3 regions of the Pseudomonas sp. Tul2A7 genome follow, and region 3 is predicted to be linked to each of the others. Evidence: predicted binding sites of a transcription regulator. Region 3 holds the regulator's gene; each other region holds the start of a gene.
What was found. Region 3 encodes FliA, which starts transcription of late flagellar genes. Its sites were predicted from a motif close to CTAAAGTTTNNNNNNNNNNNGCCGNTAA; they were not measured.
Positions count from the first base shown of each region.

Region 1 (9,925 bases), 2.1 Mb from region 3:
ATCCCAGCCCATGCGCACGTTGCCAACAGAGGCGTGCAGAACGTTCATGCCTCGGGTTGGCACCACCGAGAGTTTCATCGTGCCGTTATCGATATCGACGATGCTGACGCCTTCCTGCCGCCCACCGTGCAAGGTACGCAGGCTTACAGAAAAGGGTTTGTCGGTTTTCACGCCAAGCTGCTCACTGGTGATGGTCCAGTTTTGCGCGGGCTTGTTGGTATCGAGAAGGACGTAATCCCAAGCCATGGCGTGGGAGGCAGCAGTGAAAGCGCCGAGGGCGACGGCGAGTTTGAGCGGGGTCATGGCAGCAGCCTTTATTGGAGTTGTGCCATTTTTATAGCGCTGCGGAAACGTTTCAGCAAGTGTATTAGATCGACAGATTGCATGTTCTGCCGAAGATCTTCAGTAATGCAATCGCGAGCAGGCTCGCTCCCACAGGGGATCCGGGTCTTCACAAAATCTGTGAATCACACCGAACACTGTGGGAGCGAGCCTGCTCGCGAAAGCTATTTCAAAGGTGCATCAACGGAAGCGATCAACCTCGGAACGCAAATCCGCCGCCAGCTTCTCAAGCTCCTTGGCGGTAACAGCCAGGTTCGACACAACCTCACGCTGCTCACTGTTGGCCAGTGCAATGCTTTGCAGGTTACTGCTGAGCAAGGTCGCGGTGCTGCTCTGCTCCTGAGTCGCCGTGGTGATCGCAGCAAACTGCTGCCCCGCCGAACGGCTCTGCTCGTCAATACGTGCCAGCGCCGAAGCGACATTGGCGTTGCGCGACAGGCCTTCCTGCATCAGCACATTGCCTTGTTCCATTGTGCTGATCGCGTTGCCGGTTTCCTGCTGGATGCTATGGATCATGCTGGAAATCTCGTCGGTCGCCTGACGGGTGCGCGAAGCCAGGCTGCGCACTTCATCAGCCACCACGGCAAAGCCGCGACCTTGTTCACCGGCACGGGCCGCTTCGATGGCAGCGTTGAGCGCCAGAAGGTTGGTCTGTTCGGCAATCGAGGTGATCACGCCGACGATGCCGCCGATCTCCTGGGAGCGCTGGCCAAGGGTGTTGATCACCGTGGCGGTGCTGTTCAGGGCACCAGCGATTTGCTCCAGAGAGGACGAAGCTTCTTCCATCGAGCTGCGACCAATCTGCGTTTGCTGCGCGTTTTCCAGAGCCAGACGCTGGGTGGCGCCCATGTTGTCGGCGATGTTCAGCGAGGTGGCGCTGAATTCTTCAACCGCGCCGGCCATGCTGGTGATCTCGCCGGACTGCTGCTCCATGCCGTCATACGCGCCGCCGGACAAACCGGACAATGCTTGCGCACGGCTGTTGACCTCTTCCGAAGCGCGGCGGATGTGCTCGACCATGGTCGACAGCGCCTGGCTCATCTGGTTGAACGCGCGGGACAGTTGACCGATTTCGTCGTTGCTCGACACGTTCAGGCGCACGCTCAGATCGCCGGCGCCCAGAGCTTCGGCTTGCCGAACCAGGTCGCTCAGCGGCGCCAACTTGCTGCGCAGCAGCCAGACCACAGAACCGACCGCCAGCAGCATCGCCAGCAAACTGCCGATAGCCAGTTGCGTGCCAACGCTCCAGGTCACCGCACGAATCTCGGCTTTTGGCATGCTCGCCACGACCGCCCACGGCCCACCGTCGAACGGCACCGAGACGCTGTAGAAATCTTCAGCCTTGTCGCTCCAGAACTGGCCTTTGCCCGGGGTTTTGGCCAGGCCGCCAATCACCGTAACCGCCTGATCCAGCGCTTGGACACCCGCCGGAGCCACCAGCCATTTGTTTTGCTCATCGAGCAGCGCCAGCGAGCCGGTCTGACCGATGCGGAAGCGCTTGAGGTTGTCGAACTGGGCGTTCTGCGCGTCGGTGTAGTCGAACCCGACAAACAGCACGGCAATCACTTTGCCGCTGCCGTCACGCACGGGCGTGTATTGAGTCATGTAGGAGCGATCAAACAACAAGGCGCGACCGACATAACCCTGCCCCGCCATCAGCTTCGCATAGGCCGGGTGCGCGTGATCGAGCAAGGTGCCAATGGCGCGAGTGCCATCCTGCTTGGTCAGCGAGGTGCTGACCCGTACGAAGTCTTCGCCGCTGCGCACGAACAGCGTGGCGACGCCAGCGGTCATCTGCTTGAACTCGTCGACTTCCTTGAAGTTGTTGTTCAGCACTTCACTGCCCAAGTGCAGGCCCGGGGTCTGGGTGCCGGCGACGGTCACCGGTTCACTCGGGTGAATGCTCAAACCTGCGCTGAAACGCTTTTCGAACAGCCCGCTCAGACGCTGCGTGCTTTCGCGCAGCGTGCCGTGGAAGGTGCTCAATTGGTCGGCGAGCAGACGCGCTTCACTGGCGAGATGCTCTTCACGGGTAGCAAGGTTGGCGGTATCCAGCGAACGCAGGGCGAATACCGTACTGCCGCTGATAACAATCGCCAGTATCACGGCGAGCGCGAGGCCCAGCTGCGAGGCGATCCGAGCGCGAGGTTGAGACATGGAAAGCTCCTGACCGAACTTCCCGATCCTCCTTGATCGCAGCTCGGATAATTTTCTAATGGGGTGAATCCTGGATACCGGCACGACGGTTCCACATGCACGTATTCGGCGGTAAAGCCGAATACTTGAGCGAGCAGCAGGGTTATGGCACAAGGCCGCCATTGTGGCGGCTCGAACGTTTCAGCTCAAGCGCGCAACCGCCGGCAGTTCCATGGCGCGGACTTCGCCTTGCAGGAAGTCGCTGAGGCGGCGCAAACGTTCACCTCCCGGACGGGTCTTTGGCCACACCAGGTAATAATTCAGTCCGCTGGCGACGGCCGTCGGCCACGGCAAGCTCAGTCGTCCCTGCGCCACATCTTCGGCGACCATCAACAGGTCGCCCATCGACACACCATAACCGCGCGCCGCGGCGATCATCCCTAACTCGAGGGTATCGAACACCTGTCCGCCCTTGAGCGACACCTGATCGGACAGCCCCATGTGCTCCAGCCAACTGCGCCAGTCACGACGATCCGGGGTCGGGTGGAGTAATTCGGTGGACGCCAGCCGGGCCAAATCCCATGGCTGATCATTCAGCAGGTTTGGCGCACCCACCGGAATCAGTTCTTCGGGAAATAACAGGCTCGCCTCCCAGTCCGGTGGAAAATGCCCGTCACTCAACAGCACAGCGCAATCAAAAGGCTCATCGTTGAAGTCCACCGAATCCACATCCATCCAGGCGCTGGTCAGTTGCACTTCGTTGCCCGGCTGCAAGTGGCGGAAGCGACTGAGCCGTGCCAGCAGCCAGCGCATGGTCAGGGTCGACGGCGCCTTCATGCGCAGAATGTCGTCTTCGGCGCGCAAGGTATTGCAGGCCCGCTCCAGCGCCGTGAAGCCTTCGCGGATGCCGGGCAACAGCAGGCGAGCGGCCTCGGTCAGTTGCAGGTTGCGACCACTGCGATGGAATAGCCGGCAAGCGAAATGATCTTCCAGGGTTCGAATATGCCGACTGACTGCGCTCTGGGTGATCGACAACTCTTCCGCCGCACGGGTGAACGAACTGTGCCGTGCCGCCGCTTCAAATGCGCGCAGGGCATACAAGGGAGGAAGACGACGAGACATGCAGAAAGCTCCTACAGCGGGATGCAGCCGACGTGAAAGAATGTGTTCAAGATGAGTTTTAATCATGCCACCCATCCTTTTTATCCCTTTGTGCAAAGCCTGCCAAGCGCCGAGAATCCTCGATCTCCTGTTCCCTCTGAAAATCGAGTGGTGATGACCATGCAGCATCCTGTGCGTACCGAACTCTGGGCCATCCTGCGGCTGTCGGGGCCGTTGATCGCTTCACAGTTGGCGCACATGTTGATGGTGCTGACCGACACCCTGATGATGGCGCGCATCAGCCCCGAAGCACTGGCCGGCGGCGGTCTGGGCGCGGCGAGCTATTCGTTCGTGTCGATCTTCTGCATCGGCGTGATCGCAGCCGTCGGCACGCTGGTGGCGATCCGCCAGGGCGCAGGCGACATTCTGGGCGCTGCACGCCTGACCCAAGCAGGGTTGTGGCTGGCGTGGCTAATGGCACTGGGCGCCGGCTTATTGCTGTGGAACCTGAAACCGGTGTTGCTGCTGTTCGGCCAGACCGAAACCAACGTCAACGCTGCCGGGCAATTCCTGATCGCCCTGCCCTTCGCCCTGCCCGGCTACCTGAGCTTCATGGCCCTGCGCGGCTTCACCAGCGCGATTGGCAGGGCGACACCGGTGATGGTCATCAGCCTCGGCGGCACAGTGGCTAACTTTCTGCTCAATTACGCGCTGATTACCGGTATGTTCGGCCTGCCGAAACTGGGGTTGATGGGGATCGGGCTGGTCACAGCGATTGTCGCCAACTGCATGGCGCTGGTGCTGGCTTGGCATATTCGCCGGCATCCAGCCTACGACGCTTATCCGTTGCGCGCGGGCCTGTCGCGGCCCAATCGGCAATACCTGAAGGAACTGTGGCGCCTCGGCCTGCCGATTGGCGGCACCTACGCGGTGGAAGTCGGGCTGTTTGCCTTTGCAGCGCTGTGTATGGGCACCATGGGCAGCACACAAATGGGCGCGCACCAGATTGCCCTGCAGATCGTTTCGGTAGCGTTCATGGTGCCAGCCGGTATGTCGTATGCGATCACCATGCGTATCGGCCAGCATTACGGCGCCGGTCAGTTGCTGGATGCACGCATGTCGGGCCGGGTCGGCATCGCGTTCGGCGCGGTGGTGATGCTGGCTTTTGCCATGGTGTTCTGGCTGTTGCCGAATCAGTTGGTCGGCTTGTTCCTCGACCATAACGATCCGGCGTTTGCCGAGGTGATCCGCCTCGCGGTGAGCCTGCTGGCCGTGGCGGCGTGGTTCGAGCTTTTCGACGGCACGCAGACGATTGCCATGGGCTGCATTCGTGGCCTCAAGGATGCGAAAACCACGTTCCTGGTCGGGCTCGCCTGCTATTGGCTGATCGGTGCGCCGGCGGCGTGGTGGATGGCGTTCCATTTGAACTGGGGGCCGACGGGCGTCTGGTGGGGATTGGCGTTGGGGTTGGCGTGTGCGGCGGTGAGTTTGACACTGGCGTTTGAATGGAAGATGAAGCGGATGATTCGGTTGGAGCCTGCGTCGTCGAATCACTACACAGTCGCTCAGGCCGACTGAGATCCCTTGTAGGAGTGAGCCTGCTCGCGATAGCGGTGTATCAGTCGAAGCAAAATGTTGACTGGTAGATTGCTATCGCGAGCAGGCTCACTTCTACATTGGTTATGTGGTCAGTTCACGATTTCGAGGGCTGGCTGCTGACTCGATCCAAACGTCAGATATTCCACCAACTCCGCCAACGGCAACGGTCGGCTGATCAGATAACCCTGCACCTGATCGCAGCCAAACCCGCGCAGCAGCTCCAGTTGCTCCGGCGTCTCAACCCCTTCCGCGACCACTTCCAGATGCAGGTTGTGCGCGAGATTGATCATCGCGTGCACCAGTTTGCGGTTCTCCTCACGTTGCTCCATGCCACCGACAAAGCTCTTGTCGATCTTCAGCAAAGTGATCGGCAGGCTGTTGAGGTGCACGAACGACGAGAACCCGGTACCGAAATCATCCAGCGAAAAACGCACGCCGAGGCGACCAAGCGCATCCATGGTCTGCTTGACCAGATCGCTGCGGCGCATCACCGCGGTTTCGGTCAATTCGAATTCCAGCCATTGCGCCTCGACGCCGCGTTCGGCGATCAAGCGGCTCAATGTCGGTAACAGCTGACTGTCCTGAAACTGGCGGAACGACAGGTTGATCGCCATGTGCAGCGCCGGCAATCCGCGTTCGCGCAGCGCCTGCATATCGCGCAAGGCCCGGGAAATCACCCAGTAACCCAGCGGCACAATCAAGCCGCTCTGCTCGGCCAGTGGCACGAACTCGCTCGGCGGCAGCAGGCCGCGCTCGCTGTGACGCCAACGTACCAACGCTTCGAGACCGACAATCTGGCCATCCTGCATGTTCAGACGGGGCTGGTAATGCAGCTCCAGCTCATCGCGGCGCAAGGCCCGGCGCAGTTCGCTTTCCAGATCAGCCATGCTCCGCGCATTGCGGTTGATACGTTCGTTGAAGATATGAAAGGTGCAGCCCTGCGTACTCTTCGCCTGCTGCATGGCGATGTGCGCGTGCCACATCAGCGGGTCGGCGCCGCCCTGCGCGCGAGCGTGGGCGATGCCGAGGCTGGAGCCGATCAGCAGGCTTTCGCCATCGACCCAATACGGTTCGGCGAGCGCTTCGGTGATGCGTTCGGCCATCCACTCGGCGCGCTGCGGCGCACGGCGGGTGTCGATCAGCAAAGCGAATTCATCGCTGCCCAGCCGCGCCAGTTGATCACCGGCCTCCAGCTGGCTTTTCAGCCGTGCGACCACTTGCAGGATCAAGCGATCACCGGCCTGATGACCGAGGGCGTCGTTGGCGTGGCGGAAGTTGTCGAGATCGAGATGCCCGAGGGCCAGGCCGCGACCGTCGTTTTCCGCGAGGCGCGCGGCGAGCAAGGTCTGAAAACCCTGGCGATTGGCGATGCCGGTCAACGGATCCTGTTCGGCGAGGCGTTGCAGGGTGTTTTCGAGAACGCCGCGTTCGCGCACATGGCGCAGACAACGGCGCAGCATGCCGGCGTCGAGGGCGTCGAACACCAGCCAGTCACTGACGCCAACCGGTGCGGTGTCCGGTTCGTGCTCCAGCAGCAATACCGTCGGCAGGCTGCAACGGCCCGGTGCCGGTTGCAACGCCGGAAGGGTCAACAACACCGCATTGCGGTTGTCTTCGAACAAACTGCTGACCGAGTCCCAGCTCGGCGCGCTGATCAGCACCGCCGCGCTCCCCATCGGAGCCAGACACTCGCGCAATAACGCTGTCCACGCTGGCTCTTCGGCCAGTAGCAGCAAACGCAAGGGTTCGACAGGCGTAGACAAGCTAGCTCCCTAGACTCTGCAATGATGTGGGCGGGGCATTATGCCGTTGCACCGTTCAATGACCAAATGACAACGGTTATCAAAACGTTATTTTGTGTCACGAAGGAGAACATTAGCCGCAAAATCACCGCGCATCCTCCGCGAAAGTAACAAAACCGGCAAATTTGAATCGCGCGGTACGTCACAAGTCGGACAGAGCAGCACAATTCTCTGAGCCTGTTAAAATGCCGGCCCATTTCGTCAACGACTCCCGAATTTTCGTATGTCCCGACTCAATCCCCGGCAGCAAGAAGCCGTGAACTACGTCGGCGGCCCTCTATTGGTGCTCGCCGGTGCTGGCTCCGGCAAGACCAGCGTGATCACGCGCAAAATCGCGCACCTGATCCAGAACTGCGGCATCCGCGCCCAGTACATCGTCGCCATGACCTTTACCAACAAGGCCGCGCGCGAGATGAAAGAGCGGGTCGGCACCCTGCTGCGCGCCGGCGAAGGGCGCGGCCTGACGGTCTGCACGTTCCACAACCTCGGTCTGAACATCATCCGCAAGGAACACGTGCGGTTGGGCTACAAGCCCGGTTTCTCGATCTTCGACGAGACCGACGTCAAGTCCCTGATGACCGACATCATGCAGAAGGAATACGCGGGCGACGACGGCGTCGACGAGATCAAGAACATGATCGGCGCTTGGAAAAACGACCTGATCCTGCCGCCTCAGGCTCTGGAGAACGCGCGTAATCCCAAGGAGCAGACCGCCGCCATCGTCTACACCCACTATCAGCGCACGCTGAAAGCGTTCAACGCGGTGGACTTCGACGACCTGATCCTGCTGCCGGTAAAGCTTTTCGAAGAACACGCCGACATCCTCGAAAAGTGGCAGAACAAGGTGCGCTACCTGCTGGTCGACGAATATCAGGACACCAACGCCAGCCAATACCTGCTGGTAAAAATGCTCATCGGCAAGCGCAACCAGTTCACCGTGGTCGGCGACGACGACCAGTCGATCTACGCCTGGCGCGGCGCGCGGCCGGAAAACCTGATGCTGCTCAAGGACGACTACCCATCGCTGAAAGTGGTGATGCTCGAGCAGAATTACCGCTCCACCAGCCGCATCCTGCGCTGCGCCAACGTGCTGATCTCGAACAACCCGCACGAATTCGAAAAGCAGCTGTGGAGTGAAATGGGCCACGGCGACGAGATCCGCGTGATCCGCTGCCGCAACGAAGACGCCGAAGCCGAGCGCGTGGCCATGGAAATCCTCAGCCTGCACTTGCGCACCGACCGGCCGTACAGCGATTTCGCGATCCTCTATCGCGGTAACTATCAGGCCAAACTGATCGAGCTGAAACTGCAGCACCACCAGGTGCCGTATCGCCTGAGCGGCGGCAACAGCTTCTTCGGCCGCCAGGAAGTAAAAGACCTGATGGCCTACTTCCGCCTGATCGTCAACCCGGACGACGACAACGCCTTCCTGCGGGTGATCAACGTGCCGCGCCGGGAAATCGGCTCGACCACCCTGGAAAAACTCGGCAACTACGCCACCGAACGCAAGATCTCGATGTACGCCGCCACCGACGAAATCGGTCTGGGCGAGCATCTGGACAGCCGCTTCACCGATCGCCTGTCGCGCTTCAAGCGTTTCATGGACAAGGTCCGCGAGCAGTGCGCCGGCGAAGACCCGATCTCGGCGCTGCGCAGCATGGTCATGGACATCGACTACGAGAACTGGCTACGCACCAACAGCTCCAGCGACAAGGCTGCCGACTACCGGATGAGCAACGTCTGGTTCTTGATCGAGGCGTTGAAAAACACCCTCGAAAAGGACGAAGAAGGCGAAATGACCGTCGAGGACGCCATCGGCAAACTGGTCCTGCGCGACATGCTGGAACGTCAGCAGGAAGAAGAGGACGGCGCCGAAGGCGTGCAGATGATGACGCTGCATGCGTCCAAGGGGCTGGAATTCCCCTACGTGTTCATCATGGGCATGGAAGAGGAAATCCTCCCGCACCGCTCCAGCATCGAAGCCGACACCATCGAAGAAGAACGCCGCCTGGCCTACGTGGGCATTACCCGCGCGCGTCAGACCCTGGCTTTCACCTTCGCCGCCAAGCGCAAGCAGTACGGCGAGATCATCGACTGCGCGCCGAGCCGCTTCCTTGATGAGCTGCCGCCGGACGATCTGGCCTGGGAAGGCAACGACGACACACCGACCGAAGTCAAAGCCGTGCGCGGCAACAACGCATTGGCCGATATACGCGCGATGTTAAAGCGCTAGAATTGACCACTTTTTACTAGACCTTCGGCGCACAAGGCGCCAAATGAGGACAGCTTCATGGAAGCATTGCACCAGAAAATCCGCGAACAAGGCATCGTGCTTTCCGACCAGGTCCTGAAGGTCGACGCCTTCCTGAACCACCAGATCGACCCGGCCCTGATGAAGCTGATCGGCGACGAATTCGCCTCGCTGTTCAAGGATTCGGGCATCACCAAGATCGTCACCATCGAAGCCTCGGGCATTGCCCCGGCGATCATGACCGGTCTGAACCTCGGCGTGCCGGTGATCTTCGCCCGCAAGCAACAGTCCCTGACCCTGACGGAAAACCTGCTGTCGGCGACCGTTTACTCGTTCACCAAAAAGACCGAAAGCACCGTGGCCATCTCGCCGCGTCACCTGACCAGCAGCGACCGCGTGCTGATCATCGACGACTTTTTGGCCAACGGTAAGGCCTCGCAAGCGCTGATCTCGATCATCAAACAGGCCGGCGCCACCGTCGCCGGCCTGGGCATCGTCATCGAGAAGTCGTTCCAGGGCGGCCGCGCCGAACTGGACTCGCAGGGTTACCGCGTAGAGTCGCTGGCTCGCGTGAAATCGCTGACAGGTGGCGTGGTCACCTTCATCGAATAAGCCAGCAGCACCGCAGTCCCCCTGTAGGAGTGAGCCTGCTCGCGAAGGCGTCGTGTCAGTCGATACATTCTTTGACTGACAC
Region 1 covers NZ_CP186499.1:2,338,101-2,348,025, reverse strand. The annotation lists gene ACOYXJ_RS10455 (aldose 1-epimerase family protein) at 1-303, opposite strand, end outside; gene ACOYXJ_RS10450 (methyl-accepting chemotaxis protein) at 523-2,499, opposite strand; gene ACOYXJ_RS10445 (LysR substrate-binding domain-containing protein) at 2,680-3,600, opposite strand; gene ACOYXJ_RS10440 (NorM family multidrug efflux MATE transporter) at 3,760-5,157, shown strand; gene ACOYXJ_RS10435 (putative bifunctional diguanylate cyclase/phosphodiesterase) at 5,268-6,941, opposite strand; gene rep (DNA helicase Rep) at 7,204-9,213, shown strand; gene ACOYXJ_RS10425 (xanthine phosphoribosyltransferase) at 9,271-9,843, shown strand.
Region 1: ACOYXJ_RS10450 (methyl-accepting chemotaxis protein) is a predicted target of FliA. The motif match lies at 2,602-2,629, and genes of this name have one in related genera.

Region 2 (9,925 bases), 3.2 Mb from region 3:
GCTGGCCGCCAGAATCGCCTCGGCGCGTTGCAGCAGCACATGCCCGGCCGGGGTCAGCGTCGGTTTGCGACTGCTGCGATCGAACAGCTGCAGATCCAGATCGATCTCAAGGCTGGCCACCGCCGCACTGATCGTCGACTGACTGCGCCCCAACTTGCGCGCCGCTGCGGAAAACGAACCTTGCGTGGCCGCCTGGACAAATGCCAGCAGTACTTCCTGCGAGATCATCAACTATCGCCTTGATCGATGGTTATTGGTTATGAAGTATCGGTATCAAGATAGATCATGGCAACCATCTTCACTCAAGGAGTCAGGCCATGACTGCCCACAAATCCATCACAGAACGTATTTTTCAGGCCGTTGGTTTCGAACTGCTGGCCATCCTGATCTGCACGCCCTTGCTGGCGTGGATCATGCAAAAACCGATGCTTGAAATGGGCGCGGTGACCGTGTTGATCGCCTTGCTGGCACTGGGTTGGAACGTGGTGTTCAACCGCTTCTTCGACCGTATGCTGGCGCGCATGAACATCGCGCCTAATGCCTGGGTGCGTGTGGTGCACGCGCTGCTGTTCGAGGGTGGTTTGATCGTGATGGGTGTGCCGCTGATTGCCTGGTGGCTGTCGGTCAGCCTCTGGCAGGCGTTTTTGCTCGATATCGGTGTGCTGCTGTTTTTCCTGCCGTACACCTATGTGTATCACTGGGGCTATGACGTTTTGCGCGAGCGCTTCATGACGCGCAACGCTTGCCAGAACTGACGCCTACCTTTGTAGGAGCTGCCGAAGGCTGCGATCTTTTGATCTTGATTTTTAACAGCAAGATCAAAAGATCGCAGCCTTCGGCAGCTCCTACAGGAGGTAAGTGTTTTCAGTAAGAGTTAAAGGAACATGCCGCCAGATGCCTCCACCCGCTGGCCATTGATCCACTGTCCACCCGGCGACAGCAGCAGCGCCAACGCTCCGCCAATATCATCCGGCTGCCCGGCGCGTCCCAGCGCGGTGTTGCTGGCGACCATCGCATTCACCGCCGAGTTATCGCGTACGGCGCCACCACCGAAGTCAGTTTCGATAGCGCCCGGCGCGAGAATGTTCACGCCAATCTGCCGCGCACCCAACTCCTTGGCCTGATAACGGGTCAGCACTTCCATCGCGCCTTTCATCGCCGCGTAAGCGCCGTAACCCGGTAGGCTGAAACGAGTGAGGCCGCTGGAAATATTGATGATGCGCCCGCCGTCGTTAATCAGTGGCAGCAACTGCTGAGTCAGAAAGAACGGCCCTTTCAGCTGGATATTCATCAGCAAGTCGAACTGCTCCGGCGTGGTTTCGGCGAACAGTGCATGCACACCGATCCCGGCATTGTTGACCAGGAAATCAAAACGCTGACGGTCGAACGTCTGCTGCAACGCCTGCTCAACGTGTTTAGCGAAATCGGCAAAGCTTTCGCTGCGGCCAACATCGAGTTGCAGCATCACGGCTTTGCCGCCGAGTGCTTGCACTTCGGTCACCAGCGCCTGAGCTTCATCGGCACGGCTGTTGTAAGTGCCGATAACGTCGATGCCTTGAGCGGCGAGGTGCAGAGCGGCGTTTTTGCCCAGGCCACGGCTGGCGCCGGTGATCAATGCGATTTTACGATTCATGGAGGCTTCCTCGACTGCGGTGAGTGGTGATGGGATGAAGTTTATTTATCCGCCCTGAGGTGATAAACAGACTGAATCCGGAATCACTGATCGGCTCAGCCGAACAATAAAAGGCCTGCCATGAACAAACTGGAACTGCTGCGCACCTTCGTCCGGGTCAGCGAACTGTCGAGTTTCACTCTCGCCGGGGAAAGTCTCGGACTGCCCCGCTCAACCGTGTCCGAACACGTGCAAGCGCTGGAAGCCCTGCTCGGCACACGCCTGCTGCAACGCACCACGCGCAAAGTGCAGGCAACGCAGGACGGTCTGGTGTTGTACGAACGCAGCAAGGATCTGCTCTCGCACATGGACGAAATCGAGGGCCTGTTTCGGCAGGACGAGGCCTCGCTGACCGGGCGTATTCGTGTCGACCTGCCGAACATTCTCGCGCGGCGTCTGATCATGCCGCGCCTGCCGCAGTTCATGGATCGCCACCCGAATCTGGAATTGGAAATCAGCAGCACCGATCGACGCGTCGACTTGCTCAGCGAAGGGTTCGATTGCGTGGTGCGGATTGGCGCGCAGCCCGATCAATCGGTGGTCGCGCGGCACCTCGGGGACTTCCCTATGGTCAATTGCGCCAGCCCGGCCTACCTTGAGCGCTACGGTGTGCCGCAAACGCTGGAGGACCTGGCGCAGCATCGGCTGGTGCATTACGTTGGCGTGCTCGGTTCGCGTTCGGAAGGCTTTGTATACGAGGAGGGCGGTCAGGTTAAACGCCTGCCGATGGCTGGCAGCATTACGGTCAACAGTACTGACGCTTACGAGTCGGCGTGCCTCGGCGGCTTCGGCCTTACTCAGGTGCCGCGCACCGGCATGCAACCGCATCTGGAAAACGGCGAACTGGTCACCGTGTTGCCGCAGTTCACCGCGCCGGCGATGGGGATTTCATTGTTGTATGCGCGGCAACGGCATTTGCCGCTGCGGGTGCGGGTGTTTATGGACTGGCTCGGCGATCTGATTCGCTCCGCGCTCTGAACCTGAACACCGGTCAAAACTGTAGGAGTGAGCCTGCTCGCGATAGCGGTGTGTCAGTTTAATCAATGTTGACTGGTACACCGCTATCGCGAGCAGGCTCACTCCTACAAGGGATCTTCGTTCGTCAGAAGATCTGGGTGAACAGCCAATACAGGCTGCCCGACAGCAGGATCGCCGCCGGCAGTGTCAGCACCCACGCCATCAGCAGATTGCGGATAGTCTTCATCTGCAACCCGCCACCGTTGGCGACCATGGTCCCGGCCACACCGGATGACAACACATGGGTCGTCGACACCGGTAAACCAAACATGTCCGCCGCGCCAATCGTCAGCATCGCCACGGTTTCTGCCGAGGCACCCTGCGCATAGGTCAGGTGGGTCTTGCCGATCTTCTCGCCCACCGTCACCACAATGCGCTTCCAGCCAACCATGGTGCCCAGCCCCAGCGCGATGGCCACGGCGATCTTCACCCACAGCGGAATAAACCGCGTGGCGTTGTCGATCTGTTGCTTGAACAGTTGCAGTTTGCCGCTGGTGTCGGCGTCGAAATTGCCGACCTTGTTCTTGTCCATCAGGCGAATGCTTTCGCTGGCCAGGTACATGTCATTACGCACGTTGCCCATGGCTTCAGCCGGGACTTTCGCCAGCGAACCGTAACCTTTGACTTCTTCACCGATGTGCCCGGTGAGAGCGGCGAGGGCCGGGATCAGTTGCGGCGTGGCGTCCTTGCTGCGCACGTAATCGGAAAGGACCGCACGCGGATCGGCCGGTGTCGGCAACGGTGCACTTTTCACCAGCGCTTGTTGGGTGACTTGCGCCACGGCGGCAAACTGCAGCGATTGTTCTTCCGGCATGGTGCGGTTCAAGGCATACGCCATCGGCAGCGTGCCGACCAGAATCAACATGATCAGGCCCATGCCTTTCTGGCCGTCGTTGGAGCCGTGGGCGAAGGACACGCCGGTGCAGGTCAGAATCAGCAAACCGCGAATCCACCACGGCGGCGGGGTGTTGCCTTCCGGGGCTTTATACAGCGAACGATTCTTCACGAAGGCGCGCAGCGCCAGCAGCAACAGTGCCGCACAACCGAAACCCACCAGTGGCGACAGCAACAAGGCGTATCCGATCTTGGTCGCCTGTGCCCAATCGACACCGCTGGTGCCGTCGCGGCCGTGCATCAAGGCATTGGCCACACCGACACCGATGATCGAACCGATCAGCGTGTGCGAAGACGACGCCGGCAAACCCAGCCACCAAGTGCCGAGGTTCCACAGGATCGCCGCAATCAGCAGAGCAAAGATCATCGAGAAACCGGCAGACGAACCGACCTGCAGAATCAACTCCACCGGCAGCAACGCGATGATGCCGAACGCCACCGCGCCACTCGAAAGCAGCACGCCGAGAAAGTTGAAGAACCCCGACCAGACCACCGCGACATTGGGTGGCAGCGAGTGGGTGTAGATCACCGTCGCGACGGCGTTGGCGGTGTCGTGGAAACCGTTGACGAACTCGAAACCCAGGGCAATCAACAGCGCCACACCGAGCAGCAGAAACGGGGTCCAGGTGGTGACCACCGTGCCGAGTTCGTGCATGTCGTGCATCAGGCTGTAGGCGGTGAACAGCATCCCCATCGCCAGCACGGCGAAAAAGATCACGTAGGTAAACGGGCCGGTTTTCTTGTCGAGGGCTGGCCTGCCGCTGTGGGCGGACGTGGGGCTGGCGGTCAGGGAGGGAGTAGCCATGAGCGGACAATCCTGAGCGAGGGAAGGAATGTCGCCCATGATCGTTGCAGAATGTTACAGAGTGACTGCGCCATGTCAGTGTTTGGCTGATTAGCCCAACCGTCGGTCTTCTGCTCGTTCCCACGCTCTGCGTGGGAATGCCGCCCGGGACGCTCCGCGTCCCAGTGACGCAGAGCGTCACTCGATGCATTCCCACGCAGAGCGTGGGAACGAGCGTGTGGAGAAATCAATAGTCCCCGCGCTTGCGAAACGCCCACCGCCCGGCAATCACGGTAAACGTCGCCACCAGCGCGACCAATATCCAGAACCCCTCCGGATCCTGCGACAACGGCACGCCACCCACATTCATCCCGAAGAAACCGGCAATGATGTTGATCGGCAGCGCCAGCACAGTCACCACCGTCAGGGTGAACAGCGTGCGGTTGCTCTGTTCGTTGAGGTTGGCGGCGATCTCTTCCTGCAGCAGTTTGATCCGCTCACCCAGCGCAGTGAGGTCGTTGATGATCAGCGCAAACTCCTCGGTGGACTTGCGCAGCTCCTTGACGTCCTCCTTCTGCAACCACGGCGGCGGCCGGTTAAGCAGACGCAACAACGAACCCGGTTCCAGCGCCAGCAGCCGTTGCAAACGCACCAGCACGCGCCGGTTGGCACCGAGTTCTGCACGGTTGGTCGACAGTCGCGAGGAGAGCAATTCGTCCTCGACCTGATCAACACTCATGCTGGTCTTGCGCACGATTTGCGTGAGCACTTCGCCCTGATCGCGCAGCAGATGCACGAGCAGTTCCGAGGGCGAACGAAAGCGTTCGCCGGCCTTCACCGATGAGCGCAATTTGTCCACCGAGTGCAGCGGTTGCAAACGCGCGCTGACAATCAGTTTGCTGCGCACACAAACCCACAGCGTCGACACGTCCGAGGAGACCATGCTGCTCAGGTTGAACACCACATCGTTGACCACCGCCAGCAACGCCGAATCGACATGCTCGATGCGCGTCGAACGCGAGCCTTCGTGCAGCGCCTCGAAAAACTCCTCGGGCAATTGCAGATGACTTTTCATCCAGCGCTCGCACGCCGCGTGCGCCAGATTGAGGTGCAGCCAAAGAAATTCGCCACTGTCGCTGTCGTCCTGCAAACAGCGCAACGCCGTGGCGGAATCGACTTCGCGGCCACGTTCACCGGGCAGGAAGCGATAGCCGTAGAGCAGGCCAAACAGATCGGGATCGCGATGGCTGATATCGAGGCTGTGGTTCATGAAGGCTCGCTGCGAGGAGGGTGCGTCGGTTGTGCAAATGGCAGGTTCACTGAGCCGCATCATCGCAATGTCACATGACGTTTATGTGACGGCAAAGTGACGTCAAATCAGCGACTTACCGATGGTCTGATTTTCTTCAAGAAACGCTCTGGCGCGCCGATCACAGGTGCGTTAGGTTGCGCGCCATTGGCCATGAACCAAGGCTCGCCGACATGGATGTCCGGCACAATTTCACGCCTTACCGGGCGTGCCTCATCCTTGTCCTGAGTATCTTCCGATGCTGCAAAAATCCCTGAGAGCGCAAATTCTCGCCCTGCTGAGCGGCAGCCTGCTGGCGGTGCTGTTGATTGCGCTGGCCTGTTTTCATTTTCTGTCCAACGGCGTGCAAAGCTACAGCCGGTTGATCGCAGGCCCGTTGCATACCTCGCAACTGATCGACGAAGCCAACCTGCAATTCAAGGTGCAGGTGCAGGAGTGGAAAAACGTCCTGCTGCGCGGCAAGCAACCGGCGGATCTGGCCAAGTATTGGGGCCAGTTCGAAGATCGCCAGCGCGATGTGCAGAAGCTCCTTGGTGAACTGGCCAGCCAGAAAGGCATAGAGCCGAGTCTGAAAAACCGCATCGAACGTTTGCGTGATGAGCATCGTCAGTTGGGTTCTGCGTATCAGAGGGGACGTGATGCCTACGTGGCTGCCGGTGGTGATCCGGCGGCCGGTGATGCGGCGGTCAAAGGCGTCGACCGCGCCGCCAGCGATCAGATGAGTGAACTGGTCGCCGAGTTGCGCAAGCAAGGCACCGCGCAGTCGGCGCTGATCAGTGCCGAGGCCGATCGCACCGTGTGGCTGGGACTGTTGGTGATGCTCGTGTCGGGTCTGCTGATCGGCCTGTTGAGCCTGTGGCTGGTCAACCGCAACCTGGTCGAGCCAATTCGCAAACTCATCGATTACGTCACCCAATTGAGCCGCGGCAAACTGGCCGAACGTGTGGTCAGCGACCGTCAGGATGAGCTGGGCAATCTTGCCGCTGCCGCCAACACCCTGCGTGATTTTCTCGCCGAAACCTTCACCCGTCTGCAGCGCAGCGCGAGTGATCTGGACAGCGCCAGCGGTGAGTTGAACGCGATCGCCACGATCATGGCCGGTGGCACCAACGAGCAGTTCAACCGCACCGATCAAGTGGCCACGGCGATGAACGAAATGTCCGCTACCGCGCAGGAAGTGGCGCGTCACGCCGCCGATGCCGCGCGTGCTGCGGACGATGCTGACCAGTCCGCCCAACAGGGTGAAAAGGTCATGCAGAGCACTATCCACTCGATCACGCAGATGCGCGGCGAAATCGCCAACACCGCCACGGTGATCCGTCGTCTGGAAGCCGACAGCGGTCGTATCGGCAAAGTGCTGGAAGTGATTCGCGGCATCGCCGAGCAGACCAATCTGCTGGCACTCAACGCCGCGATCGAAGCGGCGCGCGCCGGTGAAGCCGGGCGTGGTTTTGCCGTGGTTGCCGATGAAGTGCGCAACCTCGCACAGCGCACCGCCGAGTCGATCATCGAGATCAACCAGATCATTCAGAGCGTGCAGACCGGTGCGGTGGACGCGGCGCAAGCCATCGACAGCGGCCAGACGCGCAGTGATGAAAGCGTCGAGCAGGTGACCCAGGCCGGCGCGATGCTGGAGCGCATCACCCACGCCGTGGAAGCGATCCGCGACATGAACCGTCAGATCGCCACCGCTGCGGAAGAGCAGACCTCGGTGGCCGAGGACATCTCGCGCAATCTCACCGAAATCACTTCGATCGCCAGCACCAACCTCGACAACGTGCAGCGCACCGAAAGCGCCAGCCAGAACCTGCATGGTCTGTCCGGGCAACTGAACGAAGTCACCGCGCGTCTGAGCGCCTGACGCCATCGACTGTGTACCGGTTCGGATACCGAGTCGGTACACAGTCGATCTCAAATTGATGCGGCCAGTGTCGATGACCGGTTATCTATAACCGGCATTGGAGCCTTTTCATGGTCAGCATCACTTCTGTTTCGATCAATCAGACCGTCACGACACCCACCAGTAAAACTTCGATCAGTGACGTCGGTGACGACGCGTCTACCTCAGCAACCGCCAGCACGGGAGCTACGCCCGATACCGGTAAAGTCGCCGCCGGTGGTGGGGCGGCGCCGGCGGGTGACAGCAGTTCCAGCAGCAGCGAGGAATCGGATTCGGTAAAGGAACTGCGCAAGCAGATTGCCGAACTGCAGAAGCAATTGCAGGAGGAGCAGCAAGCGTTGCAAGCGGCCCAGGCGAAGCAGGAAAGTTCTGATGCGAAGGTCGCCGAAGTGGCTGCCGCGCAAGCGCAGATCACCGCCACCTCGGCCTCCCTGTCCACCGCCACCGCCTCGCTGTTGCAGGCGTTGCAGGATTCTGACAGCAGCACTTCCGGTTCGCTGGTCAGCACCTCGGCGTGATGCCCTTTTCCCTCACCCTAGCCCTCTCCCAGAGGGAGAGGGGACTGACCGCGGTGACTATTCGAGTTACGCCGAGCTGAAATATCGAGGCGCACTCAGGTCTTGAATAGCCCCCGATCGGCTCCCTTTCCCCCTCGCCCCCTTGGGGGAGAGGGCTGGGGTGAGGGGGAGAAAATCTCACTGACAACACATCAACCATGCCAAACACCAGACACAAAAAAGCCGCACGATCTTTCAATCGTGCGGCTTTTGGTGGTGCGTTCAATCAAGTGTCTTGCTTGTTGCTCAACACCTTGCCGGTCGTTGCATCAAAGTCCACATCGAACTCTTTGCCATCAGCAGTTTTCAATTCAACTTCATACTCATAACCGTTGAAGTGGTTATCCAGATCCGTGTCAGTGATAGTCGCACCCGGATGCAGTTTCAGTGCTTCGGCGTTCATCGACTCCAGCGACTTGATCTTGCCCGACTTAACCAGTTCAGGAATCTGGTCAACGCGAACATCAGCCTGGGCCAGGCCAGCGGTAAGAGTCAGAGCAGCGGCGGTAAACAGGGCAGTCAAAGTTTTCATCGGTTCGTTCCTTGGGGTGATTCGTTTAAGTGGCCTCAGGTTAACCGGCACAACTTAACTCACCCTTAAAATCCCAAACCCAAACAAAACGGGCAAGCCCTGCACCTGCACAGAACCTGTGGAAGTGTGGCTTGCCCGCAATGAAGGCGCCTCGATTTCAGATCAGAAACCGTTGTTCTTCAGCACCTGATCAACACTGGCGGACGCCGGGCGTTTATAGAATTTCAACAGCTCGCTGGCACGGTTGGTAAAGATGCCGTCGACACCGGCCGCCATGACTTTCTCGAAGTCCACCGGCTCGTCGACGGTGTAGACGTGCACCAGCATGCCTTGGTCGTGGGTGTATTGGTTCATCCACGGTTGCACCAGATCCGAATAGCTCTGGTCGCCGCCCTTGGTCAGCTTCGCCGACGGGCCGGTACCGATGGCACCTTGCGACTTGGCGTAATCCACCCATTGTTTGAATTCGGCTTCGGACTTCGGCTCTTGCTTGCCGTAGAAAACGTTTTTGTTTTTCTCGCCGGATTCGGCAAACGTCACTTTCGATTTCGGCTCGATGCTGCCTTCGCCCACCCACAACAGGAGGATTTTCGGCACTTGCGGCATTTCTTTTTCCAGCAGTTCGAGGCTGTTTTTCTCGAACGTCTGCAGGATCACTTTGCCTTTACCCTGACCAACACCCAGCGCACTTTTCGCCAGTTTCGAACCGGCCGGGCTCAGCCAGCCACGATCCTGCAGTTTTTCCTTGAGGTCTTTCTCGATCCCGGGAAACAGCTGCGGCTCTTTGGTCTCGATGTACAGGCCCGGCTTGTGTTGCGGATTGGCCTGAGCGATGTCGATGATTTCATCGAGAGTCAGAATTTTCAGCCCGGCGTAGGACGGGCGGGCGCGATCCGGGTACTTGGCGTTGAACCAGCTGCCGGCATCGAGGGTTTTCAGTTCGGCCATGGTGAACGCGGTGGCCGAGGCGTCTTTGCGCTCCGGAAACTTGCTGGCAACGTCAGTGGTGCGTTGCAGGTTGTCGTCGTGCAGGGCGAACAGCACGCCGTCCTTGCTGCGCTGCAAGTCCATTTCCAGGTAATCGGCGCCCAGGTCGCGAGCCAGTTTGTAGGAGGCAGCGGTGGATTCCGGTGCATCGAAAGACGCGCCACGGTGGGCGATCACCGCCGGGTGCGGGATACCGTTGGCGGCAGCGATCGCTTTCGGATCAGTCTGGCTGGCGGCGTGCGCCTGACCGAGGCCGAGCAGCAGGCTCAGGAC
Region 2 covers NZ_CP186499.1:3,687,483-3,697,407, forward strand. The annotation lists gene ACOYXJ_RS16560 (LysR family transcriptional regulator) at 1-228, opposite strand, end outside; gene ACOYXJ_RS16565 (multidrug/biocide efflux PACE transporter) at 318-755, shown strand; gene ACOYXJ_RS16570 (SDR family NAD(P)-dependent oxidoreductase) at 875-1,633, opposite strand; gene ACOYXJ_RS16575 (LysR family transcriptional regulator) at 1,754-2,650, shown strand; gene ACOYXJ_RS16580 (inorganic phosphate transporter) at 2,775-4,388, opposite strand; gene ACOYXJ_RS16585 (transporter) at 4,615-5,637, opposite strand; gene ACOYXJ_RS16590 (methyl-accepting chemotaxis protein) at 5,915-7,537, shown strand; gene ACOYXJ_RS16595 (hypothetical protein) at 7,648-8,094, shown strand; gene ACOYXJ_RS16600 (PepSY domain-containing protein) at 8,360-8,665, opposite strand; gene ACOYXJ_RS16605 (glycerophosphodiester phosphodiesterase) at 8,828-9,925, opposite strand, start outside.
Region 2: ACOYXJ_RS16590 (methyl-accepting chemotaxis protein) is a predicted target of FliA. The motif match lies at 5,773-5,800, and genes of this name have one in related genera.

Region 3 (9,925 bases):
CTTCCGGCTCGGCACCGTCGACCAGCAGTTGCAGGCCCTTGCGCGAGTAGTTGTCCGGTTCGGCATCGGCCACGCCTTCCAGCCCGAGCAGACCTTCCTTGCGTGCGGTGAGGCTCCAGTTGACCACGCGATCAATGCCGCCGGCCAAGTCCACACGCGGCGGGAAGAAGATCCACGCCAGAATCTGCATGGCGCGTTTGAACGCGCTCATCGGCGATTGCAGCAGTGCGGCACCGATGGTGCCGCCCAGTACGATCAATGCCGCCGGGCCGTTGGCCAGCGCACCGAGGTGACCACCTTCAAGGTAGTTACCGCCGATGATGGCGACGAACGCCATGATGATCCCGATAAGGCTTAGAACATCCATCAGATACACGCCTCGACAATGTGCTTGCCGATGTCGTCGAGGCTATACACCGCGTCGGCGAGGTCGGCTTTGACGATAGCCATCGGCATGCCGTAGATCACACAACTGGCTTCATCCTGCGCCCACACGGCGCTGCCGCCCTGCTTGAGCAGACGCGCGCCTTCACGGCCATCGGCGCCCATGCCGGTCAACACCACCGCCAGAACTTTGTCGCCGTAGGATTTCGCTGCCGAACCGAAGGTGATGTCCACGCACGGCTTGTAGTTCAGACGCTCGTCGCCCGGGAGGATTTTCACCGCGCCACGGCCATCGATCATCATTTGCTTGCCACCGGGCGCGAGCAACGCCAGGCCCGGACGCAGGATGTCGCCGTCCTCGGCTTCCTTGACGCTGATGCGGCACAGCTTGTCGAGACGTTCGGCAAACGCCTTGGTGAACGCTGCCGGCATGTGCTGGATCAGCACGATCGGCGCCGGGAAGTTCGCTGGCAACTGCGTCAGCACACGTTGCAGGGCAACCGGGCCGCCCGTCGACGTGCCGATGGCAACCAGTTTGTAGGCTTTGCGTTTCGGTGCCGGCGACGAAGCGCTGGCAGCCGGAGCACGGCTTGGAGCAGGTGCATGCACAGGCGCGGGTGCCGGACGTGCCGGTGCGCTGGTGCTGTGGCTGCTGAAGCTGGATGGCGCCGGAGCCGGTGCAGGCGTTGGCGCTGCGGCTGGAGCCGGTGCGCTATAAGCACTGAAACGACGATTACTGCGCGAGATGCTATGCACCTTTTCGCACAGCAATTGCTTGACCTTCTCCGGATTGCGCGAGATGTCTTCGAAATTCTTCGGCAGGAAATCCACCGCGCCGGCGTCCAGCGCATCGAGGGTGACCCGGGCGCCTTCGTGGGTCAGCGAGGAGAACATCAACACCGGGGTCGGGCAGCGCTGCATGATGTGCCGCACTGCCGTGATGCCGTCCATCATTGGCATCTCGTAGTCCATGGTGATCACGTCCGGCTTGAGTGCCAGCGCCTGATCAATCGCCTCTTTACCGTTGGTGGCGGTGCCGACCACCTGAATGCTCGGATCCGCAGAAAGAATTTCCGAGACGCGGCGGCGGAAAAAACCCGAATCGTCCACCACCAGGACTTTGACTGCCATAAACACTCCATTAGGTGCAGCGGGACGTTGTCGCCCCGCCGCCCCGGATTCAAATACGCCGTGCGGCGTAACGCTTGAGCATGCTTGGAACATCGAGAATCAGCGCGATGCGGCCGTCACCGGTAATGGTGGCGCCGGACATGCCCGGAGTGCCCTGCAGCATTTTGCCCAATGGCTTGATGACCACTTCTTCCTGGCCGACCAGTTGATCGACGACGAAGCCGATCCGCTGGGTGCCCACCGAAAGGATCACCACGTGGCCTTCACGCTGCTCTTCGTGAGCGGCGGAGCTGACCAGCCAGCGCTTGAGGTAGAACAATGGCAAGGCCTTGTCCCGCACGATCACCACTTCCTGACCGTCGACGACGTTGGTGGTCGACAGGTCGAGGTGGAAGATTTCGTTGACGTTGACCAACGGGAACGCAAACGCCTGATTGCCGAGCATGACCATCAGGGTTGGCATGATCGCGAGGGTCAGCGGCACCTTGATGACGATCTTCGAGCCCTGGCCCTTGGTCGAATAAATGTTGATCGAACCGTTGAGCTGGGAAATCTTGGTCTTCACCACGTCCATGCCGACACCGCGGCCGGAGACGTCGGAGATCTCGGTCTTGGTCGAGAAACCCGGGGCGAAAATCAGGTTGTAGCACTCGGTGTCGCTGAGGCGATCGGCCGCGTCCTTGTCCATCACGCCGCGTTTAACCGCGATGGCGCGCAGGACGTTCGGGTCCATGCCTTTGCCGTCATCGGAAATCGACAGCAGGATGTGGTCGCCCTCCTGTTCGGCCGCCAGCACCACGCGACCGCCACGGGCCTTGCCCGACGCTTCGCGTTCTTCCGGCGACTCGATGCCGTGGTCGACCGCGTTGCGCACCAAGTGGACCAGCGGGTCGGCCAGGGCCTCGACAAGGTTTTTGTCGAGGTCGGTTTCTTCGCCCACCAGTTCCAGGTTGATCTCTTTCTTCAGTTGACGCGCCAGATCTCGAACCAGACGCGGGAAGCGCCCGAAGACCTTCTTGATCGGCTGCATCCGCGTCTTCATGACGGCGGTCTGCAAGTCAGCCGTGACCACGTCGAGGTTCGACACGGCCTTTTGCATGGCTTCATCGCCGCTGTTCAGACCCAGGCGCACCAGACGGTTACGCACCAGCACCAGCTCGCCAACCATGTTCATGATTTCGTCGAGACGCGCCGTGTCAACGCGTACGGTGGTTTCGGCTTCGCTTGCCGGTTTTTCCGGTGGCGGTGTTGCCGGCGCACGGGCCGGAGCCGGTGCAGCAGCGGCAGCCGGTTTTGGCGCTTCGGCTTTTGGCTCAGGCTTGGCGGCAGGCTTGGGCGCTGCAGCAGCGGCCGGTGCCTTGGCGGCAGGCGTGGCGACGGTCGAAGCACTGCCAGCAGCGGCGGTGCCGACTTCGGAGAACTTGCCTTTACCGTGCAATTCGTCGAGCAGCGATTCGAACTCGTGATCGCTGATCAGATCACTGCCGGCAGCGGCGGCCGCTGGAGCAGCCGGCGCCGGTGCCGAAGCAATCGCCGACTCCAGCGCGTCCACGGCAAAGTTGCCCTTACCATGCAACTGATCGAGCAGGGCTTCGAATTCGTCGTCGGTGATGTCGGAGCTGTCGCCCTTGGCCGGCGCCGCAGGGGCTGTCGCCGCTGGTGCAACCGCGTCCACCGCGAACTGGCCCTTGCCGTGCAACTGATCAAGCAACGACTCGAACTCGGCATCGGTGATTTCATCGCTCGCGGCTTCATTGGCCGTTTGCGCAGGTGCAGCAGCGGCCGGGGCTTCAGCTTCAGCCTTGACGGCGTTCAGCGAGTCCAGCAGTTGTTCGAATTCGTTATCGGTGATGTCGCCCGACGCGTCGCCTTCGACGACCAGTTCTTCGATCATCTCGGCCACTGGCGAAGCCGGGGCTTCGTCCGCCGATTGCGGTTCGGCCAGACGCGCCAGGGCGGCCAGCAGTTCCGGGGTGGCCGCGGTGATCGGCGCACGCTCACGAACCTCAGTGAACATGCTGTTCACCGCGTCCAGTGCTTCGAGGACAACGTCCATCAGTTCTGCATCAACGCGACGCTCACCCTTGCGCAGGATGTCGAACACGTTTTCGGCGATGTGACAGCACTCCACCAGCTCATTGAGCTGAAGGAAGCCGGCGCCCCCTTTTACAGTGTGGAAACCGCGAAAAATTGCGTTGAGCAGATCTGCGTCATCCGGGCGGCTTTCCAGCTCGACCAGTTGTTCGGACAGTTGCTCAAGAATCTCGCCGGCCTCAACCAGGAAATCCTGAAGGATCTCTTCATCGGCGCCGAAGCTCATTAATGGGGTGCTCCTACAGGTCTAAAAACCCAAAAAACCTAAAATTCCAAAACTCTAGAACCCGAGGCTGGATAACAAATCGTCCACATCGTCCTGACCGGACACAACGTCTTCTCGTTTATCGGCATGAATCTGCGGACCTTCACCCTGCGAGAGATGTTTTTGTGGATCTTTTTCTGCAAGCATCGCGGCGCGGTCATGTTCGATGCCCGCAAAGCGGTCGACCTGACTGGCCATGAGCACGAGTTTGAGCAAATTGCTTTCGACTTCGGTGACCAGCTGGGTCACACGCTTGATCACCTGACCGGTGAGGTCCTGGTAATCCTGGGCCAGCAGGATGTCGTTGAGATTGCTCGACACCGCACGGTTGTCCGTGCTGCTGCGTGACAGAAAACCGTCGACCCGGCGCGCCAGTTCACGGAACTCTTCAGCCCCGACCTCGCGACGCATGAAGCGACCCCAATCGGCGCTCAAGGTCTGCGCTTCATCAGCCAGACTGTTGACCACCGGTGTGGCGCTTTCCACCAGATCCATGGTGCGGTTGGCCGCGGCTTCCGTCAGCTTGACCACATAGCCCAGGCGTTCGGTGGCGTCGGTGATTTGCGACACTTCCTCGGCCTGCGGCATGTTCGGGTCGATCTGGAAGTTGACGATCGCACTGTGCAGTTCACGTGTGAGCTTGCCCACTTCCTGGTACAGGCCACGGTCACGGGTCTGATTGAGCTCATGGATCAGTTGCACAGCGTCGCCGAACCTGCCTTTTTCAAGGCTTTCGACCAGTTCGACCGCGTGTTTTTTCAGGGTCGACTCGAAATCGCCCTGTGAAGATTCGTTATGCTCCATAGCTCCCCCGCGCGTTCATCAGCCGATGCGTTCGAAAATCTTCTCGATTTTGTCTTTCAACGCCTGAGCCGTGAAAGGTTTGACTACGTAGCCGTTCACACCGGCCTGAGCGGCCTCGATGATCTGCTCGCGCTTGGCTTCTGCAGTCACCATCAGCACTGGCAGGTGCTTGAGCTTTTCATCGGCACGCACGTGGCGCAGCAGGTCGATACCGGTCATGCCCGGCATGTTCCAGTCCGTTACCAGAAAGTCGATGCTTCCGCTGTTGAGCACTGGAATGGCAGTCACGCCATCGTCAGCCTCGACGGTGTTGGTGAACCCAAGATCACGCAGCAGGTTCTTGATGATCCGCCGCATCGTTGAGAAGTCATCAACGATGAGGATTTTCATGTCTTTGTTCAATTCGACCTCCAAGCAGTCTTAAACGCGCCCAGCACCTGGACGCGCCACTTCAATCAATCGGCGCAGCACTCAAAGACTGTCTGGAGCACAACAGAGCAAGACCGGTGCCGTTCATCACCGCACCAGCCTCGTTCGCAGTGTCCCCACACTGCCTTCAGCGCGCTCGCCACTCCCCCAAACGCCCCCGCAAACGGGCCGCGCACTGGCTGTGTAACTGGCTGACCCGCGATTCACTGACGCCAAGGACTTCACCGATCTCCTTGAGGTTCAGCTCTTCGTCGTAGTACAGCGCCAACACCAGTCGCTCACGCTCCGGCAAATTGGCAATCGCGTCCGCCAGCGCCGCCTGGAAGCGTTCATCTTCCAGATCGCGTGACGGCTCCATATGAGCACTCGCGCCATCCTCGTGCAGCCCTTCGTGTTCGCCGTCCTGCAACAGGTCGTCGAAACTGAACAGGCGACTGCCCAAAGTGTCATTCAAAATCCCGTAGTAATCGTCGAGACTCAATTGGAGTTCGGCCGCAACCTCGTGATCTTTAGCATCACGGCCGGTTTTAGCTTCAATTGAGCGAATTGCGTCGCTGACCATCCGGGTATTGCGGTGAACCGAGCGTGGCGCCCAGTCCCCTTTGCGCACTTCGTCGAGCATCGCGCCGCGGATTCGTATGCCCGCGTACGTTTCGAAACTGGCGCCTTTGCTGGCGTCATATTTGGTCGAGACTTCGAGCAGGCCGATCATCCCGGCCTGGATCAGGTCTTCGACCTGCACACTCGCCGGCAAGCGTGCCAGCAAGTGATAGGCAATGCGTTTGACCAGTGGCGCGTAACGCTCGATCAACTCGTACTGCGCGTCACGTGCCGACTTCTTGTAGTAGTTCATACCGCTTGCTGTCATAGCACGGGCCCTGCCGTTTGCTGCACGAGGCGCTCGACGAAAAACTCAAGGTGGCCACGCGGGTTGGCGGGCAGCGGCCAGGTGTCGACCTTCTGCGCGATCGCCTTGAACGCCAGTGCGCACTTGGAACGCGGAAAGGCTTCGTACACCGCGCGCTGCTTCTGCACCGCTTTACGCACGCTTTCGTCGTAAGGCACGGCGCCGACGTATTGTAGAGCGACGTCAAGGAAGCGGTCCGTGACCTTGGTCAACTTGGCGAACAGGTTGCGCCCTTCCTGCGGGCTCTGCGCCATGTTGGCCAGCACGCGGAAGCGGTTCATGCCGTAATCGCGGTTGAGCAGTTTGATCAGCGCGTAAGCGTCGGTGATCGAGGTTGGCTCGTCGCAGACCACCAGCAACACTTCCTGCGCGGCGCGTACAAAACTGACTACCGAGTCACCAATACCCGCAGCGGTGTCGATCACCAGTACGTCGAGATTGTCGCCGATGTCGCTGAACGCCTGAATCAGACCGGCGTGTTGCGCCGGGCTCAGGTGCACCATGCTTTGCGTGCCGGACGCGGCCGGGACGATGCGGATGCCACCGGGGCCTTGCAACAGCACGTCGCGCAACTCGCAACGGCCTTCGATGACGTCGGCCAGCGTGCGTTTAGGGGTCAGCCCCAACAATACGTCAACGTTCGCCAGACCGAGGTCGGCGTCCAGCAGCATGACCCGACGGCCAAGCTCTGCCAGCGCCAGCGACAAGTTCACTGACACGTTAGTCTTGCCGACGCCACCTTTGCCGCCGGTCACCGCGATCACCTGTACGGGATGCATGCTGCCCATGTTATTTCTTTACCTTGTCTTGCATAGACGGAGGCCACATTACTGGCTGCGCGTTCACAACCGGAACAATGCATGGCAGACCATCGATGTAGGTACAAAAACTGTTCATGAATACCTCAGCCTACCTGCTTGGTCGGGCTGTGATAGATATCAGCGAACATGTCAGCCATGGCTTCTTCGCTGGGTTCTTCCTGCATTTGCACGCTGACGGCGCGACTGACCAGTTGATGACGGCGCGGCAGATGCAAATCATCCGGAATCCGTGGGCCATCGGTCAGGTACGCGACCGGCAATTCATGACTGATCGCCAGGCTCAACACTTCGCCAAGGCTGGCCGTTTCATCCAGTTTAGTCAGGATGCAGCCGGCAAGCCCGCAACGCTTGTAACTGTGATAAGCGGCGGTTAGAACCTGTTTCTGGCTGGTGGTTGCCAAGACCAGATAATTTTTTGAACGAATGCCACGTCCGGCCAGACTTTCCAGCTGCATGCGCAGCGCCGGATCACTGGCTTGCAGGCCGGCAGTATCGATCAATACCACGCGTTTGCGCAGCAGTGGATCCAGTGCCTGCACCAGCGATTGGCCCGGATCGACGTGAGTTACCGGCACATTGAGAATGCGGCCCAGCGTCTTCAGTTGTTCCTGAGCGCCGATGCGGAAACTGTCCATGCTCACCAGCGCGACATTCTGCGCGCCGTATTTCAGCACATAACGCGCGGCAAGCTTGGCGAGAGTAGTGGTCTTGCCCATGCCGGCAGGGCCGACCATGGCAATCACACCGCCCTCTTCCAGCGGCTCGACTTCCGGCACGGCAATCATCCGCGCCAGGTGTGCGAGCAACATGCGCCAGGCCTGACGGGGTTCTTCGATATCAGTGATCATCGCCAGCAGATCGCGCGACAACGGGCCGGACAGACCGATACGTTGCAGACGACGATACAGATTGGCTTGCGCTGGACGGCTGCCTTGCAGCTGATTCCAGGCCAGAGTGCCGAGCTGAACTTCCATCAGCTCGCGCAGGCTGTTCAATTCAAAACGCATCGAATCCAGTGCGCGCGGATCAACACCGCCGGAAGACTGCGCAGGCGCCGGGGCCGGACGCGCCGGGGCGGCGTAAGTCGGCTCGCTCAGCGGTTCAGCGGCAGTCAGCGGCAAACCAGCGGTCAACGGCAGGCCGGCGAAGATCTGGCGGTTGCTATTGCCATCGGCTTCGCCACGCAGGCTCAACTCGGCCTGGGCGGTGACGATGCGCGACTGGGTCTTGCGCAGCTCGTCTTCGAGTTCCATGTTCGGAACCCGTGGCGCCAGCGCCGACAATTTGTAATCCAGTGCCGCCGTCAGCTCGACACCGCCGGCAATGCGGCGGTTGCCAATGATGGCGGCATCAGCGCCCAGCTCATCACGAACCAGCTTCATGGCCTGACGCATATCGGCGGCAAAGAAACGCTTAACTTGCATAAACCACTACCTCAGCCGTTGGGCCCTACTGTCGCAACGATGGTCACTTGCTTGTTGTCCGGTATTTCCTGGTAGGCCAGCACATGCAATCCAGGGACTGCGAGGCGGCCAAAGCGCGAGAGCATCGCGCGGATCGGGCCGGCGACCAAAAGGATCACCGGCTGACCTTGCATTTCCTGACGCTGCGCCGCTTCGATGAGCGAACGCTGCAGCTTCTCGGCCATGCTTGGCTCCAGCAGAACGCCCTCTTCCGAGCCTTGTCCTGCCTTCTGCAGACTATTGAGCAATATTTGTTCCAACCTTGGTTCCAAGGTGATCACAGGCAGCTCGGACTCAGTGCCTACAATGCTTTGGACGATGGCGCGAGATACGCCGACGCGCACAGCGGCGACCAACGCGGCGGTATCTTGACTCTTCGCGGCGTTGTTGGCGATGGCTTCGGCAATGCTGCGGATATCGCGCACCGGCACGTGTTCGGCGAGCAGCGCTTGCAGCACTTTGAGCAACTGCGACAACGTGACCACGCCCGGCACCAGCTCTTCAGCCAGTTTCGGCGAGCTTTTGGCCAGCAATTGCATGAGTTGCTGCACTTCTTCGTGGCCGATCAGCTCACTGGAGTGCTTGTACAGAATCTGGTTCAAGTGCGTGGCGACCACGGTGCTGGCGTCGACCACGGTGTAACCGAGCGATTGTGCCTGGGCCCGCTGGCTGATTTCGATCCACACCGCCTCCAGGCCGAAAGCCGGATCTTTGGCGTTGATCCCGTTGAGCGTGCCGTAGACCTGGCCCGGGTTGATCGCCAGTTCGCGATCCGGATAGATCTCGGCCTCGGCGAGGATCACCCCCATCAGCGTCAGTCGATAGGCGCTGGGCGCCAGATCGAGGTTGTCACGAATATGCACAGTGGGCATCAGGAAGCCCAGATCCTGCGAGAGCTTCTTGCGCACGCCCTTGATCCGCGCCAGCAATTGCCCGCCCTGATTGCGGTCCACCAGCGGGATCAGGCGATAGCCGACTTCCAGGCCGATCATGTCGATCGGCGTCACGTCATCCCAGCCCAGCTCCTTGGTTTCCATGGCGCGGGCCGGCGACGGCAGCAGCTCCTGCTGACGTTTGACCTCTTCCAGCGCCACGACCTTGGCCACGTTCTGCTTCTTCCAGAACAGGTACGCGCCACCAGCGGCCAGCGCGGCCATGGTCAGGAACGAGAAGTGCGGCATGCCCGGCACCAGGCCCATGACCGCCATCATCCCTGCCGCCACCGCCAGCGCTTTCGGCGAGGCGAACATCTGGCGATTGATTTGCTTGCCCATGTCTTCCGAGCCGGAAGCACGGGTCACCATGATCGCTGCTGCTGTGGATAACAACAGTGATGGCAATTGCGCCACTAAACCGTCACCGATGGTCAGCAAGGCGTAAACCTTGCCGGCGTCGGCGAAGCTCATGTTGTGCTGGAAGATACCGACGGCCATACCGCCGATGAGGTTGATGAACAGAATCAGCAGGCCGGCGATGGCGTCACCACGGACGAACTTGCTGGCACCGTCCATCGAACCGTAGAACTCGGCCTCTTGGGCGACTTCTTGGCGGCGCGCCTTGGCCTGGTTCTGGTCAATCAGACCGGCGTTGAGGTCGGCGTCGATCGCCATTTGTTTGCCGGGCATCG
Region 3 covers NZ_CP186499.1:245,141-255,065, forward strand. The annotation lists gene ACOYXJ_RS01225 (flagellar motor protein) at 1-367, opposite strand, end outside; gene ACOYXJ_RS01230 (protein-glutamate methylesterase/protein-glutamine glutaminase) at 367-1,515, opposite strand; gene ACOYXJ_RS01235 (chemotaxis protein CheA) at 1,565-3,835, opposite strand; gene ACOYXJ_RS01240 (protein phosphatase CheZ) at 3,890-4,678, opposite strand; gene ACOYXJ_RS01245 (chemotaxis response regulator CheY) at 4,697-5,068, opposite strand; gene fliA (RNA polymerase sigma factor FliA) at 5,235-5,975, opposite strand; gene fleN (flagellar synthesis regulator FleN) at 5,972-6,802, opposite strand; gene flhF (flagellar biosynthesis protein FlhF) at 6,919-8,259, opposite strand; gene flhA (flagellar biosynthesis protein FlhA) at 8,271-9,925, opposite strand, start outside.